4 regions of the Variovorax sp. V116 genome follow, and region 1 is predicted to be linked to each of the others. Evidence: predicted binding sites of a transcription regulator. Region 1 holds the regulator's gene; each other region holds the start of a gene.
The links. Region 1 encodes sigma-54, which starts transcription at its own class of promoters, with help from an activator protein. Its sites were predicted from a motif close to TGGCANGNAANCTGCTTT; they were not measured.
Positions count from the first base shown of each region.

Region 2: a site for sigma-54 is predicted at 1,898-1,915, ahead of ACAM58_RS30960 (PQQ-dependent methanol/ethanol family dehydrogenase). Genes of this name have one in related genera too.
Region 3: a site for sigma-54 is predicted at 2,057-2,074, ahead of adh (aldehyde dehydrogenase). Genes of this name have one in related genera too.
Region 4: a site for sigma-54 is predicted at 2,383-2,400, ahead of ACAM58_RS16485 (DUF2126 domain-containing protein). Genes of this name have one in related genera too.

Region 1 covers NZ_AP028661.1:637,407-641,616, forward strand. Annotated here, with positions in the region: gene lptA (lipopolysaccharide transport periplasmic protein LptA) at 1-139, shown strand, start outside; gene lptB (LPS export ABC transporter ATP-binding protein) at 136-930, shown strand; gene ACAM58_RS02965 (RNA polymerase factor sigma-54) at 948-2,540, shown strand; gene ACAM58_RS02970 (phospholipase D family protein) at 2,551-4,155, shown strand; gene ACAM58_RS02975 (LysE family translocator) at 4,166-4,210, opposite strand, start outside.
Region 2 covers NZ_AP028662.1:1,045,221-1,049,430, forward strand. Annotated here, with positions in the region: gene ACAM58_RS30955 (high-potential iron-sulfur protein) at 1-26, opposite strand, end outside; gene ACAM58_RS30960 (PQQ-dependent methanol/ethanol family dehydrogenase) at 37-1,830, opposite strand; gene ACAM58_RS30965 (isoprenylcysteine carboxylmethyltransferase family protein) at 2,103-2,735, opposite strand; gene ACAM58_RS30970 (IS1182 family transposase) at 3,424-4,210, opposite strand, start outside.
Region 3 covers NZ_AP028662.1:159,709-163,918, forward strand. Annotated here, with positions in the region: gene ACAM58_RS26735 (MFS transporter) at 1-71, opposite strand, end outside; gene ACAM58_RS26740 (sensor domain-containing diguanylate cyclase) at 261-1,766, opposite strand; gene adh (aldehyde dehydrogenase) at 2,150-3,670, shown strand; gene ACAM58_RS26750 (hypothetical protein) at 3,801-4,210, shown strand, end outside.
Region 4 covers NZ_AP028661.1:3,458,696-3,462,905, forward strand. Annotated here, with positions in the region: gene ACAM58_RS16480 (DNA internalization-related competence protein ComEC/Rec2) at 1-2,332, opposite strand, end outside; gene ACAM58_RS16485 (DUF2126 domain-containing protein) at 2,473-4,210, shown strand, end outside.

The sequences.
Region 1 (4,210 bases):
CGCCACCGCGCCGGCGCCCGGGGCCTCGGCGCCCGCCGGCGGACGGGCCGCGCCGGCGGCGGCCGCGCCCCAGCCGGCACCCGGTGCCGGCCTGCGCTCGAGCACCACGCTGGGCGGCGACGGGGAAAGGCGCAAGTGATCGAAGCCGCTGGAACCCAGAACGCCGACGGCACGCCGGGCAGCCGCCTGGTGGTGCGCGGCCTGCAGAAGAGCTACGGCAGCCGCAAGGTCGTGCGGGATGTCTCGCTCGACGTGCAAAAGGGCGAAGTCGTCGGGCTGCTCGGCCCCAACGGCGCCGGCAAGACCACTTCGTTCTACATGATCGTGGGGCTGGTGCGGGCCGATGCGGGCGAGATCACCATCGACGGCGAGCCCATCGCCCACATGCCGATCCACCGGCGCGCGCGCATGGGCCTGAGCTACCTGCCGCAGGAAGCCTCCATCTTCCGCAAGCTCACGGTCGAGGAAAACGTGCGCGCCGTGCTCGAGCTCCAGCGCGAGCCCGACGCCAGCGGCAAGCCCGCGCCACTGACCAAGCAGCGCATCGAGGAGCGCCTCTCCGGCCTGCTGGCCGACCTGCGGGTGGACCATCTTCGCGATTCGCCCGCGCTCGCGCTCTCGGGCGGCGAACGGCGCCGGGTCGAGATCGCCCGCGCGCTGGCCACGCAGCCGCGCTTCATCCTGCTGGACGAGCCCTTTGCCGGCATCGACCCGATCGCGGTGATCGAGATCCAGCGGATCATCAGCTTCCTGAAGGAGCGCGGCATCGGCGTGCTCATCACCGACCACAACGTGCGTGAGACGCTGGGCATCTGCGATCACGCGTTCATCATCAGCGACGGGCATGTGCTGGCACAAGGCACACCCTCGGAGATCGTCGACAACGCCGAAGTACGCAGGGTGTACCTCGGCGAGCACTTCCGGATGTAAGGGAGGAGTCGGTCTCCATGAAGCAAGGGCTGTCCCTTCGCGTTTCGCAGCACCTGGCGCTCACGCCCCAGCTGCAGCAGTCGATCCGGCTGCTGCAGCTGTCCACGCTCGAACTGAGCCAGGAAGTGGAGCAGATGCTGGACGAGAACCCGTTCCTCGAACGCACCGCGGAAGAAGCCGCGCGCGAGGAATTCGGGCTCGACGCCATCGACACGCCGGTGCCGCGCGACGAGGCCGGTGAAGCCGCCGAGGGCGAATTCAGCTCGGCCCCGGCCAGCAGCACGACCAGCACTTCGAGCGAAACCGCCTCCACGGCCGAGTCCGAGGTTCCTGCCGCCGACGCCACCGAGCGCGAGCCCGACTGGGAAGGCGACGGCACCGTCGACATGGCGCCGGACGACAGCGAATGGGGCAGCGATGCCCCCGCGCGCCAGAACAACCTGGGCGACGACGAGCGTGCCGACGCCACTGAGCTCGCGCGCAGCCAGGAGTCGCTGCAGTCCTTCCTGCACCGGCAGGCGCTGAGCCTGCGGCTGAACGAGAACGACAGCGCCGCGCTGCGCTTCCTGATCGAATCGCTCAACGACGACGGCTACCTGGAGGATTCGCTGCCGGCGCTGGCCTCGGGCCTCGCGGGCGACGACAACGACCAGTTCGACGAGCTGGTGCACCACTTCCAGGTGGCGCTCGGCCTGCTGCAGAGCCTGGAGCCGGCCGGCGTCGGCGCGCGCGACCTGGGCGAATGCCTTTGCATCCAGCTGCGCGCGCTCGCCAGCGAAAGCGAGACCGAGGAACAGGCGCTGGTGCGCAAGACCGCCATCGCGATCTGCAAGCAGCCGATGGAGCTGCTCGCGCGGCGCGACTTCAAGCGCCTGGCCACGCTCACGCGCACCAACGAAGAGCTGGTGCGCTCGGCGCTGCAGGTCATCTCGCGCCTGGAGCCCAAGCCGGGCCGCCGTTTTGTCGATGTCGAGCGCAACATCGTGATTCCCGACGTGATCGTCACCAAGATCGGCCGCGGCACCAATGCCAAGTTCCGCGTCATGCTCAACCCCGAGGTGATGCCGCGGCTGCGCGTGCACGACATCTATGCCGGCGCGCTCAAGTCGCACAAGGGCGAGGGCAGCCAGGCGCTGTCGCAGCGGCTGCAGGAGGCACGCTGGTTCATCAAGAACATCCAGCAGCGCTTCGACACCATCCTGCGCGTGAGCAACGCCATCGTCGAGCGGCAGAAGAGCTTCTTCGTGCACGGCGAGCTCGCGATGCGACCACTGGTGCTGCGCGAGATTGCCGACGAACTCGGCCTGCACGAATCGACCATCTCGCGCGTGACCACGGCCAAGTACATGTCCACGCCTTTCGGCACGGTCGAGCTCAAGTACTTCTTCGGCTCGGCGCTCGGCACCGAGACCGGCGGCAATGCATCGAGCACCGCGGTGCGCGCGCTGATCAAGCAGTTCGTGAGCTCCGAGAGCATCAAGAAGCCGCTGTCCGACAGCCAGATCTCCGAGATGCTCAAGGAGCAGGGCATCGAGTGCGCGCGCCGCACCGTGGCCAAGTACCGCGAGGCCCTGCGCATCGCGCCCGCCAACCTCCGCAAGGCGCTGTAGAAAGCCGCCGATGGCCCGTCGCCTGCTGTCGCGCTGTGGGCAATGGGTCTTCGCCATGGCGGCGGTGCTGCTGTTCGCCGGCTGCGCCACCCTGCCCGACGAGGCGCCGCGCCCGGCCACCCGGGCCATGGCCGCCTCGGCCGACACCGCGCTCGGCAAGATCGCGCAGGCCTCGCAGCCCGACCCCGACCTGAGCGGCTTCCGCCTGATGCCGGGCGGCGACTTTGCCTTCGACACCCGCATCCAGCTCGCGCGGCGCGCCCAGCGCACGCTCGACGTGCAGTACTACCAGATCGAGAACGACGAGACCGGCCGCTACCTGCTGCGCACGCTGCGCGACGCGGCCCGGCGCGGCGTGCGCGTGCGGCTCCTGATGGACGATCTCTACACTTCGGGCGAGGACGAGCTGCTGCTCGGCCTGGCCGCCACGCCGAATGTCGAGCTGCGCCTGTTCAATCCCTTTCCGGCCGGGCGCGGCAGCCTGCTCAGGCGCTTCACCGCCTCGCTGTTCGACTTCAGCCGCGTCAACCGGCGCATGCACAACAAGCTCTTCATCGCCGATGGCGCGATGGCGGTGGCGGGCGGGCGCAACATCGGCAACCAGTATTTCAGGCGCACGGCGGGCGAGAATTTTCTCGATCTCGACACCTTCGTCGCCGGCGCGCTGATTCCGCGCCTGGGCGCGCTGTTCGACCAGTACTGGAACAGCGTCTATGTGCGGCCGGTCCGGTCGGTGGTGGCCAGCACACTGACACGTGACGAGCTGCAGAAGCGCTTCGACACCGCCACCGGCCCGGACACCACGCCGCCGCCGCCCCGGCCCGCGCCCAACGACCTGCTCGGCTACAGCCCGATCGCCGAAGACCTGGATGCCGGCAAGCTCGACCTGATCTGGACGCTGGCCGAGGCGTATGCCGATTCGCCCGAGCGCGTGATCGGCAAGACCGCCTCGTACGGCGGCGTGCCGCTGCTCGACGTCGACAGCGTGCGCTACAACGTGGTCGAGCAGATGCGCCGCGCGCGCTCCGAGGTGACCATCGTCTCGCCCTACCTGATTCCGGGCAAGGCGGGGCTCGAAGTGATGCGCGAAATCCGCCGGCGCAACGTGAAGATCAGCATCGTCACCAATTCCTTCGCCGCCACCGACGAGCCGCTGGTCCACACGGCCTACCGCCGCTACCGGCCCGAGATGCTCGAGCTCGGCGCCGAGCTCTACGAACTGAGCACCACGCGCACGCGGCGCAGCGTGCGCCTCGGCCTGTTCGGCACTTCGGTGGGGCGGCTGCATGCCAAGTCGGCGGTGATCGACCGGCAGGTTCTTTTCGTCGGCTCGATGAATTTCGACCCGCGCTCCGAAACGCACAACACCGAGATCGGCCTGTTCATCCGCAGCCCCGAGATGGCGCAGCAGACGCTCAAGCTCATCGAGGTGCTGAAGCAGCAGGGCGCCTACCGGCTGCGCTTTGCGAAGGACAGCGGCAATGCGCGCATCGAGTGGATCAGCGAGGAGGAGGCCGGCCGGACCACCGTGCTGAACGAGGAGCCCGACTCCGATTTCTGGGGCCGCACCATGCTCGAGATGCTGGCGCCGCTGACGCCCGAGAGCCTGCTGTAGCCCGCGCGGCTCAGCTGCTGCTGCGCACGCCCGACAGCAGCTTGAGGCCCAGCAG
Region 2 (4,210 bases), on a different replicon from region 1:
CGCCCTTCGCTGTTGCGATCCGTCATGCCGCCTCCTTCAGTTGGACGCCACGCGGGCCTCGCCCGCGCGGGCGGTGCGCGCGCTGCCGGCGGAAGGGATCTTGAAGACCCACACCATGCCGCCCTGCTCCAGCAGGTTGACCTTCTTGGCCACCTCGCCACCCCACAGCGGCACCGCGCCGCCCCAGCCCGAGACCACGGCCACGTACTGCTCGCCGCCCTGCTGCCAGGTGACCGGCGGCGCGACCACGCCCGAGCCGGTCTGGAACTCCCACAGCACCTTGCCGGTCTTGGCGTCGGCCGCCTTCAGGTAGCCCTCGGGCGTGCCCCAGAACACCAGGTTGCCGCCAGTGGTGAGCACGCCGCCCCACAGCGGCGCACCGTTCTTGATCTCCCATGCGATCTTGCCGCTCTTGGGATCGATCGCGCGCAGCGCGCCGATGTAGTCCTCGTTGAGCGGCTTGATGGTGAAGCCCGAGCCGAGATAGGCCGCGCCCTTCTTGTAGGCCACCGGTTCGTTCCAGATGTCCATGCCCCATTCGTTGGCGGGCACGTAGAACATCTTGGTGTCGGGGCTGTAGGCCATCGGCATCTGGTTCTTGCCGCCCAGGAAGCCAGGCGCCGCGAAGACCGAGCTGCCCTTCTTGCCGTCGCCGCCCGCAACGGGATCGCCCGGGCGGTTCTCGGCCACGTAGTTCGGGCGGCCGGTCTTCAGGTCGATGCCGTTGGCCCAGGTCGTCTTCCTCACGAAGGGGAAGGCGTTGAGCAGCTGGCCGGTGGTGGCGTCGTTCACGTAGAAGTAGCCGTTGCGGTCGGCCTTGCCGCCCACGCGCCGGCCGTCCATGTCGAAGGTGACGAACTCGTTCACGCCGTCGAAGTCCCAGCTGTCGCTGGGCGTGTTCTGGTAGTGCCACTTGATCTGGCCGGTCTTCACGTCGATGGCCACCGTCGAGCACGAGAACAGGTTGTCGCCCTTGCGCAGGTGGCTGTTCCACGGCGCCGGGTTTCCGGTGCCGAAGTAGGCCAGGCCGGTCTTGGGATCGAAGGTGCCGCCCAGCCAGGTGGCGGCGCCACCGGTCTTCCAGAGGTCGCCCGGCCAGCTCTTGTTGACCGTGCCCGAGACGCCCGCCTCCTTCTTGTTGCCGTCGTTGTCGTAGGTGTAGCCCATGTGGCCTTCCACCGTGGGGCGCGACCACACCATGCTGCCCGTCCTGGCGTCGCGCGCCTCGACGCGGCCGACGATGCCGAACTCGCCGCCCGACACCCCCGTGAGGATCAGGCCGTTGGCGATGATCGGCGCCGCGGTGGCCGAGTAGCCGGCCGCGTAGTCGTCGATCTTCTCCTTCCAGACCACGTCGCCGGTGTTCTGGTCGAGCGCCACCAGCTGCGCGTCGAGCGTGGCGAAGATCACCAGGTTGTCGTACAGCGCCGCGCCGCGGTTGACCACGTCGCAGCAGGGCATGATGCCCTCGGGCAGGCGGTGCTCGTACTTCCACAATTTCTTGCCGGTGGTGGCGTCGAGCGCGTAGATGCGCGAGTACGAGGCCGTCACGAACATCTTGCCCTTGTGGATCACGGGCTGCGCCTCCTGGCCGCGCTGCTTCTCCCCGCCGAAGGAGAAGGCCCATGCCGGCGCGAGCCGGGACACGGTGCCGGTGTTGACCTGCTTCAGCGGCGAGTAGCGCTGGCCCTGGGTATTGACCCCCCAGGTCAGGACGTTGCCGTTCGCCGTGGCTTCGGACTGGATCATCTTGTCCGTGACTTGCGCGCCGGCGCTGCCGGCCGCGGCCAGGCCGATGGCCATGAGCGCGTTCAAGAGCTTCAATTGCATGGATGTCTCCTCGTGGGTGTGGATAGCGGCTCGGGCGTGCCATGCGGGCATGCCTTCACGGGAGTCAAGGGCAATCTCCATGCCACGCGCGATGCGGGCTTCCAGGGGCTCTTGCGCGCATCGCGCGGGCCGTGGGGCGCGGGTTTTCCCGCTGCATTGCTACAAGGTCGAACAGCGCGCGGGGCGCAACCGTTGCATCACGGCGCAGTGAATCGCCGGAAGGCGCCGGCCGCGCAATGGCCGCCGATTGAGCGCCAAGGCCGCCCGGCTACCTACCAGACATAGGGAATGAGGCGATGACGCACACGGCTTGCGTATTCGTTGTAGCCGGGAAGATCACGGCGCAAGATCTTTTCCTCATCAAGAAGTCGCCAGATCAGCACCGGCAGGACGAGCGGGAGGAGGCAGATCGTGAGCCACGAGCCGAGTGCGAGCGGCATGCCGATGAAAAGCCAGAGCGCGCCAGCGTACATAGGATGACGCACATGGGCGTAGGGGCCGCTGTCGATCACCTTCTGGTCGCCCGCGACGCTGATGTTGGCTGCTGCATAACTATTGACCTTCAGCACCCAGAAAATAAAGAGGAAGGACACCACGATCACGATGTTCCCTGCAAGGGACATATAAGCGGGAACCGGCGAGACGCCAAATCGGTAATCGAGTGCGGGCAGGATGATGAAGATGAAAAACGCGAGGATGATGAGCGACACAATGATCTTCTGCGGCCACTCTTTCTCATGCTGCGGTCCGGCATTCATGCGGCGCTCGAGCAGCGGCCTGTCGTGGAGGGCAAGATGGACAGTGAAGCCGATGGTCGAGAGAGAAAAGACGGCGACAAAGAGCCAGCCTTGCCAGTATTGCCACGTGCCCGTGGGCAAGAAGACGAAGGCAACGAGAACGGCCATTCCCGCAACTCCTTGCGTGATGGCTTTCTTGTGGAGCGGATCCATAGACAGTGAATGGTATGTCCGGCGTTCCATCGCGCAACAGGCGGCTCAAGTACGATGGCACGCTGATGCATCTACGAAATCGGAAAGATATGGTCAGGAGCCTCTCACTGTCAGCCCGGGGTCGACCGTCCGGACTTTCGCGACCACCACCGGAAATTGATGACGTGACCTCAAGTCCCTCCTCGTCAACTCACGTTGTACATGTCAGCGCCGCGGCGCGGCGCCCTGCGTACTGGAAACTCGCGGCGTATCTGTGGGGACCCGACTGCAACATCGACTCTGACGGAAACAGCCGAACTCCAGACGATGAGGAGTGGACCGAACTGACGCTGTCTCTTCGCGGCGAGCCCGGGCAATTCGTTACTGTTGACCCAATCGCTGACCAACCCGCAACCTTGGCGATACGGTCTTCCGACCCTGCATTGGCCGAGAAAGTTGCGGCGTTCCTCGATGGCAGCCGCAGGGGACCAGCGGCTACAGTCGGCCGAGGTTGTGTGGAAACGCTCTCGGCGCTCCAGTATGCCGAGCATCCGCGTCACGAGGGCAACCGCCAGCCTCGCAGGCCATCCAGTCGTCGTAGACGGGCACGAATGGATTTGAAGCCCAGCGGCCCTCTGCACCCGTTGAAGCGCCGTAAAGAGGCTCATGGCCCCACCAGCCGCACCGCCTTCATCATTCTTCTCATTCCCAGGATGGCGATCACTCGCTTGAGGTTGTAAGCCAGCACATGCAGGCTCATCTCGGTGCCCACATGCGCCAGCGTCTTCGTCAGGAAGTGCGTCGAGCCCATCCAGTGCTTCAACGTCCCGAAGACATGCTCCACGGTGCGCCGTCGCAAGGTCATGGCCTTGGGCTTCTTGTCCAGGCGCTGCTGCACACGCTCGAGTACTTCTTCATGTTCCCATCGGCGGATGCGTCGGAAGTCGCCTGTCGTGCATTGGTCTTTGATCGCGCATGTGGGGCAGGCGCTGGTCCAGTAGACATGCGCGTTGAGCCCGTTCTTCTCCAGCGTGCTGAACCGGTAAATGGCCTGCTCGCCCGCAGGGCACTGGTACTCATCGTCCTTCGCGATGTAGATGAAGTCGCTCTTGTCGAAGCGACCCGCAGCCTTGGCGCCCGAGGTCATGGGCTTGGGCACGAAGGCCGTGATGCCCGCGTCCTCGCAGGCCTTGAGCTCGGTGCCGTTGAAGTAGCCACGGTCGGCGAAGGCCTGCAGCTTCTTCGTGTCCATCGCCTCACGTGCCGCCTTGGCCATCTTGCTCAACTGGGCCCGGTCGTTGCCGATGTTCGTCACCTCGTGTGCCACGATGAGATGGTGCTTGGCATCGACCGCCGTCTGCACGTTGTAGCCCACCAGGCCCGAGCCCTTGGCCTGCGAGTTCATCGAACGGGCATCGGGGTCGGTGGTGGAGATCTGCCCGTCGGGCAGC
Region 3 (4,210 bases), on a different replicon from region 1:
ATCGTGATCGCGCTCCACTGGAAGCGGCTCATGGGGCCTTCGTCGAAGGTCTTGCGTAGATCGTGGGTCAAATTTTGTCTCCTTGTACAGGGCAGCCAAGTACATTGCCGGCGCTCCTGTATTCAGTACACTGAACGACAATCAGTGTACTGAATCATCGCGGGTGGAATCAAGGGGCCAAGTACTGGGGTTTACCCTGCGTAGAGCCGCGGAAGGCTTCTTCGAAGCCGAGGGAAGGCGGGCTGAGGCTCAGACCCGCGTCACGCCGCCAGCGGCTGTCCGGTCGAGGCGCACACGCGGTTGCGCCCGCCCGACTTGGCGGCGTACAGCGCCTTGTCCGCGGACCGGATCAGTTCCTTGGGCTGGCCGCCGATGCCGGCCTGGGGACTGAGCGCATCCACGCCGGCGCTCAGCGTCACGAATCCGTCGGCGGTGCCCGCATGTTCGATCTTCAGCTCGCGCACGGCGCTGCGGATGCGTTCGGCCAGCATCACGGCGCCCGCCACGTCGGTGTTCGGCAGCAGCACCGCCAGCTCTTCTCCGCCATAGCGCGCCGCAAGATCTCCCGGGCGCCGCGACGCGACGCGCGCGATGGTGCGGCCGATGGTCTGCAGGCACTCGTCGCCCGCCGCATGGCCGTAGATGTCGTTGTATTGCTTGAAGCAATCCACATCCATCATGATCAGCGCCAGCGTGCTCGCGTTGCGCGCGGCGCGGCTGTATTCGCTGTCCAGCGCCACGTCGAACTGCCTGCGGTTCGCGAGCCCGGTCAGGCCGTCTTCCATGGCCAGGGTGTTGAGGGTCTTGTTGAGCGTTTCGAGCGCATCGCGCGCCTGCCGCAGCTCGGCCTCGGTGCGGGTCTGGAGCTGGAACTGCCGCACCAGGCGCCATCCGATGAAGCCGACGATCAGGCTCAGCAGAACGACGCCGCCCGAATGCCACAGCGTGTCGCGCCACCAGTTGGCCAGGATCTCGTCCTTGGACAGCGCCGCGGAAACGAACAGCGGGTAGTTGTCCAGGCGCCGGAAGCTGTTCAACCGTGTCACGCCGTCCTGCGCCGACTTGATGTAGGCCGTGCCGACCGGCCCATGCGCGGCGTAGGAGCGAAAGAGCTGGGTCTCCAGCATGTTCCGTCCCACCATGTCGGGGCTGTAGGGCCGCCGGGTCATCATGGTTCCGTTCTCGAGCACCAGCGCCACGGCGCCGGCCTGGCCGATGTCCAGGCTGTCGTAGAACCTGGAGAAGAAGTCGACGTGGATCGTCGCGAGCGCCACGCCGGCAAAGCTGCCGTCCGCATGGTTGATGCGCCGCGAAACCGGCACCAGCAGACGGCCGCTGGTACGGCTTTGAACCGGAATGCCGATGTGCGGTCCGCGCTCTGCGTGCGTGCGGTGGAAGGCGAAGTACTCGCGGTCCGCGTTGTTCAGGTTCTCCGGCCGCGTGGGGCGGGAGTTCGCAATCCAGTTGCCGTCCTGGTCGTAGATGTGCAGGCCGTCGAGCTGGGGGAGCTCGGCAACGCGCAGGGCCAGCAGCTGGCGAAGCCGCGCCACGTCGGATGGATCGGTGCCGTCGTGCTCCACGCGCTCGACCATGCCGACCAGCACGGTGTCGGCCTTCTTGATCGTGTCGTCGGCCTGCTGCGCCATGGCGCGCGAGAGGTTCGACGTGGCCACGTTCATCTGCTGGAGCTGGTCGGTGCGCGCCTCCCAGCTGTTCCAGAAGTCGATCGCCAGCAGGCTGAGGCAGACGACGGCCACGAAAGCCATGGTCCGGGCGGTGATGGAGGGTCCGCGAATCACTACGCGCTTTCGGGGCAAGGAAGCATGGCGGCGGAAGGAAGGATGGGGTGGCTCGCCGGAGGCGAACGCGGCCCCAATGTATCCGAATGCGACGCCCAGCGCGCATCCGGCAGCCGCTCGATCTTGTGTGCCAGCGGCGGGTGTCTTGTCCCGTTTCGTGACAGCTGCTCACCGCGACACGCAGCGCTGTTGCAGCCTGGCGCAGGAAATCGGGCCGATGCATGTGCCAGATCGGGCGAATGGCCTCCAGGACCGCGTGGCATGGCGCGTGCAATGCAGCACCCGGGACCGCGCGGCATCCGGCTTGCGCGGCCGCCTTCCACCCCTTTACCCGACGGAGACAAGAGACCATGCAATACGCGAGCCCCAACACCCCCGGTGCCAAGATCGACTTCAAGCCGGCCTACGACAACTTCATCAACGGCAAGTTCGTGCCGCCCGTGAAGGGCCAGTACTTCGACGTGATCACGCCGATCACCGGCAAGCCCTACACGCGCGCCGCCCGCTCGGGCGCGGAGGACATCGAGCTCGCGCTCGACGCCGCCCACGCGGCCGCGGGCCAATGGGGACGCACCTCGCCGGCCGAGCGCGCCAACCTGCTGCTGAAGATTGCCGACCGCCTGGAGCAGAACCTCGAGCTGCTCGCCTATGCGGAAACCGTGGACAACGGCAAGCCGATCCGCGAGACGCTCAACGCCGACATTCCGCTGACCATCGACCACTTCCGCTACTTTGCCGGGTGCCTGCGCGCACAGGAAGGCGCGCTGAGCGAGATCGACGAGAACACCATCGCCTATCACTTCCATGAGCCGCTGGGCGTGGTGGGGCTGATCATTCCGTGGAACTTCCCGATCCTGATGGCCGCGTGGAAGCTCGCGCCCGCCATTGCCGCGGGCAACTGCGTGGTGCTCAAGCCCGCCGAATCCACGCCCGTGAGCATCATGGTGATGGCCGAGCTGCTGGCCGACCTGCTGCCGCCCGGCGTGCTCAACATCGTGAACGGCTACGGCCGCGAAGCCGGCATGGCGCTGGCGGGCAGCAAGCGCATCGCGAAGATCGCCTTCACGGGCTCCACCGCCACCGGCCGCGTCATCGCGCAGGCCGCGGCCGGCAACCTGATCCCGGCCACGCTGGAGCTCGGCGGCAAGAGCCCCAACATCTTCTTCGAGGACATCGCCGACGCGGACGACGACTTCTTCGACAAGGCCATCGAAGGCCTGGTGCTGTTCGCCTTCAACCAGGGCGAGGTCTGCACCTGCCCGTCGCGCGCGCTGATCCAGGAATCGATCTACGACAAGTTCATGGCGCGTGCGCTCGAGCGCATCAAGGCCATCAAGCAGGGCCATCCGCTGGACACCGACACCATGATGGGCGCGCAGGCCTCGGCCATCCAGATGGACAAGATCATGAGCTATCTCGCGCTCGGCAAGGAAGAGGGCGCGCAGTGCCTGACCGGCGGCGGCCGCGCGCAGCTCGGCGGCGAGCTGGCCGGCGGCTACTACATCGAGCCCACGCTGTTCAAGGGCCACAACAAGATGCGCATCTTCCAGGAGGAGATCTTCGGCCCCGTGCTCGCCATTGCCACCTTCAAGACCGAGGCCGAGGCGCTGGAGATTGCCAACGACACGCCCTACGGCCTGGGCGCCGGCGTGTGGACGCGCAACGGCAGCACCGCCTACCGCATGGGCCGCGCCATCCAGGCCGGCCGCGTGTGGACCAACTGCTACCACGCCTACCCCGCGCACGCCACGTTCGGCGGCTACAAGGAATCGGGCATCGGCCGCGAGACGCACAAGATGATGCTCGACCACTACCAGCAGACCAAGAACCTGCTCGTGAGCTATTCGCCGAAGAAGCTCGGCTTCTTCTGACGGCACGGCGGCGCCCGAAGATGACGGCGCTGTAATCCGGCCGACGGGAAACCGTCGGCCTGGATGGCTAGAGTGGCATGCATGCCCGTCGAATACGGACAGGCATTGCTGCTCTATCTACAATCCTCGCATGCACCGGGTTCGCCTCTTCGTCCTCTGGATCGTGATGTTTGCCGTGCCCTTCCAGGCGTACGCGGCTGCCGCCATGGTCTTTTGCGGACCGGGCCATGAGGGTGCTGCCCTGGCTGCTGCGGCAGCCGCCGCGCCGGCCGAAAGCCATCGGCATGCGCAGCAGGCGCACGGCGATGGGCATGCAGGCCATCAGCACCACGAAGCTGCCGCGCAGGACGCCGGGACATCTTCCGGCGACCAAAGCGCTCACGCCGACACCCACGCGTCGCCCGATGGCATGCACAAGTGCGGCACCTGCGGCGCCTGCCACGCCACCGCACTCACCAGCACGCTGGAACTGATCGTGTTCCAGGGCCTTCCCCGCGCCGACCTCGCCGAGCCCGCCAGCACGGTGGCCACGGTCGCGCC
Region 4 (4,210 bases), 2.6 Mb from region 1:
GCGCGGCATAGCGCTCGACCACTTCCGGGGCCGGATGGCCGAAACGGTTGCGGTAGCCCGCCTGGACCAGCGCGATGCGCGGGCGCACCGCCTCGAGGAACGCGGCGCTCGACGAGCTCTTGCTGCCGTGGTGCGGCGCGAGCAGCACGTCGGCGCGCAGGTCGGCCGCGCGCGACACCAGCGCCGCCTCCTGCAGGCGCTCGATGTCGCCGGCCAGCAGCACCGTGGCGCCGCCGTTGGCGATGCGCAGCACGCAAGAAATGGCATTGGGCTTGGTGAACGACAGGTAGTCGCCCGCCGCCGGATGGAGGATCTCGAAATCCACGCCGTCCCAGCTCCAGCGCTGCCCCGCCTCGCAGCGCCGGGCCGGCCGCACCGACTGCAGCGGGTGCGCGGCTTCGATCGAGCTCGACAGCGCCGCCTGCGGCTGCATCGCGAGCACCGCGGGCGCGCCGCCGGTGTGGTCGCTGTCGCGGTGGCTCAGCACCAGCATGTCCAGCCGCTCGTCGAAGGCGCGCAGCAGCGGCACGAGCACGCGGTGGCCGGCGTCGCTCTCGAGGCTGTAGCGCGGACCCGCGTCGTACAGCAGGCTGTGCGTTGCGGTGCGCACGAGGATCGCGTTGCCCTGCCCGATGTCCGCAGCCAGCAGCTCGAACTGCCCCGCGGCCGGCCGGGGCGCGTGCCAGAGCAGCACCGGCAAGAGGAGCGGCAGGCCCAGCGTGCGCAGCGACCACGGCAGCCGCATCGCAAGCAGGACGCCGCCCGCCACGCCGCAGGCCGCCATCCACACGGGCGGCGCCGCCATCGAGAGCGTGGCGTACGGCAGTGCGGCCAGCCAGCGCAGCAGCAGGGCCAGCGCCTGCACGGCCCAGGCGGCAAGATCCCAGAGCGGCGGCGCCACCGCCCCCAGCATCGCCAGCGGCGTGACCACCAGCGTGACCCAGGGGATCGCCACCGCATTGGCCAGCAGCCCCACCACCGACACCTGCTGGAAAAGCAGCAGGCTCAATGGCGTCAGCGCCAGCGTGATCACCCACTGCTCGCGGAAGAAGGCCAACAGCCGGGCCGACCGGCCCGCCGCCTCCTCGGCCGGCCGCATGAAGCCGGTCGCGAACAGGATGCCGACCGCCACGAAGCTGAGCCAGAAACCGGCCTGCATCAGCGCCCACGGGTCGACGGCCACCACCACCGCCGCGATCAGCAGCCAGACATGGGGCCATGGCCAGCGCCGCCCCGTGAGCCGCAGCAGCGCCGCGGTCGCGAGCATCCAGACCGTGCGCTGCGAAGGCACGCCCCAGCCGCTGAAAAGCGCATAGAGCCCGGCCAGCAGCACGCCACCGGCCAGCGCGGCCTGCGGCGCGGGAACGCGCAGCATCAGCCGGCCGCTGCGCCGCCACAGCGCGCCCACCGCGTGCGCGGCAAGCCAGGCGAACATGGTGATGTGCAGCCCCGAAATCGACATCAGGTGGGCCACGCCGGTGGCGCGGAACACATCCCAGTCGCTGCGGTCGATGGCGCCCTGGTCGCCGGTCACGAGTGCGGCGATGACGCCGGCCTGCCGCGCGTCGGCCACGCGCTCGAACACCGCATCGCGCACCGCCTCCCGCGCACGCTCGATCGGATGCAGCCATGTGGATTGCAGGTGTGCCGGTGCGGCATCGCGGGCGCCGGTTCGCACATAGCCGCTGGCATGCACGCCCTGCTCCCAGAGCCACAGTTCGCTGTCGAAGCCGTGCGGATTGAGATTGCCGTGCGGCGCCTTGAGCCGCACGGTGAGGCGCCAGCGCTCGCCCGCATGCAGCGCGGCCGCGTCGCCGGCCGTGGCTCGGCCTTCCGTCGCGCGCCCCCAGAGAGAGCTGTCCTCGCGGTACCAGCCGAGCGCGATGCGCGCCGGAACGCGTGGCGCAGCCCCGGCGCGCCCATCCGCCCAGCGCGCCGACTCCACATCAAGCCGAAAGCGCGTGCCGCCCTCGTTGCGCTGGGGCATCTGCGCGACCACGCCCACCACCTGCAGGTCGCGGCCTTCGAGGGCCGGGTCGAGCGCGCCCGCTGCGTAGACCGCCGCGCGCCAGCCCGCGAGCCCGCCGGCGGCAAGCGCACCGCAGGCCAGCGCAAGGGCCATCGCAAGCCCTGCCGGCATGCGCCACGCACGAAGCGGCCATCGCCATCGGCGCGACAGTGCCGCCAGCCCCGCAAGGCCCGCGAAGAGCAGCGCCGCATAGGCACCCGCGCTCCACAGCCGCGGCTGCTGCAGTTGCAAGGCCGCGCCGAGCAGCGATCCGCCCAGCGCAGCAAAGGCCCACGACGCCGCCGCGGCACGTGCCGGCCTCACCGGCCAACTCCAGAACACATGATGCAAACCCTCCCCATGCTCGCGCTCAGTGGCGCGTTAATTGCTTTGCTTCTGGGCTAGTATGCGTCTCACAAGAGACATCTTTTCGATGCAATCTCGCAGTACTGCACACAAAACGCATGTCCATTCACGCCGCACTCCACCACGTCACCCACTACAAATACGACCGCCTGGTGCAGTTGGGCCCGCAGGTCGTGCGCTTGCGCCCCGCGCCGCACTGCCGCAGCAACGTCATCTCGTATTCGCTGCAGGTCGAGCCGGCCGAGCACTTCGTCAACTGGATGCAGGACCCGTTCGCCAACTACCAGGCGCGGCTCGTGTTTCCCGAGAAGACGCGCGAGTTCAAGGTCACGGTCGACCTGGTCGTCGAGATGGCGGTCTACAACCCCTTCGACTTCTTCCTCGAGCCGCAGGCCGAGAACTTCCCGTTCAAGTACACCGCCTCGCAGGCCGAGGAACTCGCGCCCTATCTCGTCACCGAGGAACCCACGCCGCTGCTGGCGGCTTACCTCGACAAGATCGAGCGCAAGGAGCAGCGCACCATCGACTTCCTGGTCGGCCTCAACCAGCAGGTGCAGCAGGACGTCAACTACCTGATCCGCATGGAGCCCGGCGTGCAGGCGCCGGAAGAAACGCTCACCAGCGGCAGCGGCTCCTGCCGCGACTCGGGCTGGCTGCTGGTGCAGCTGCTGCGCCATTGCGGCCTGGCCGCGCGCTTCGTCTCGGGCTACCTGATCCAGCTCACGCCCGACGTCAAGGCGCTCGACGGCCCGAGCGGCACCACGGTCGACTTCACCGACCTGCACGCCTGGTGCGAGGTCTTCCTGCCCGGCGCGGGCTGGATCGGCCTGGATGCCACCTCGGGCCTCCTGGCCGGCGAAGGCCACATCCCGCTCGCCTGCACGCCCACGCCTTCGAGCGCCGCGCCCATCGAAGGCGGGGTGGACGAAGCCGAGGTCGACTTCGGCCATGAGATGAAGGTCACGCGCATCTACGAATCGCCGCGCGTGACCAAGCCCTACACCGAGGAGCAATGGGCCGAGGTGCTCGCGCTCGGCGACGCGGTCGATGCGCGGCTGAAAGCCGGCGACGTGCGCCTCACGATGGGTGGCGAGCCCACCTACGTGGCCACCAGCGACCGCGACGCGCCCGAGTGGAACACCGATGCGCTCGGCCCCACCAAGCGCGGCTATGCCACCGAGCTCGTGCACAAGCTGCGCGCCGAGTACGGCCAGGGCGGCTTCCTGCATTTCGGCCAGGGCAAGTGGTACCCGGGCGAGCAGCTGCCGCGCTGGGCGCTGTCGATCTTCTGGCGCGCCGACGGCCAGACGCTCTGGCACGACCCCGAACTCTTCGCCGACGAGCGCGTGCCCACGCACTACACGAGCGAAGACGCGCGCCGCTTCACCACCGTGCTGGCGCACAAGCTCGGCATCACCGAACGCTACGTCCAGCCCGGCTACGAAGACGTCTACTACTACCTCTGGCGCGAACGCCGCCTGCCGGTCAACGTCGACCCCTTCGAGTCGAAGCTCGACGACGAGCTCGAGCGCGTCCGCCTGCGCCGCGTGTTCACGCAGAAGCTCGACGCGGTCATCGGCTACATGCTGCCGCTGGAACCCGCCAACGCCGATGCCGACGCGCCCGCGCTCGAAGGCCCGGGCTGGAAGACCGGCCCCTGGTTCCTGCGCGACGACCGGCTCTACCTGATCCCGGGCGATTCGCCGATGGGCTACCGCCTGCCGCTCGATTCGCAGCCCTGGGCCAGCAAGGGCGACTACCCCTACCTCGTCGAGCGCGACCCCACCGCGCCGCGCGCCGCGCTGCCGAGTTCGGCCGACTACCGCGCGCGCTATG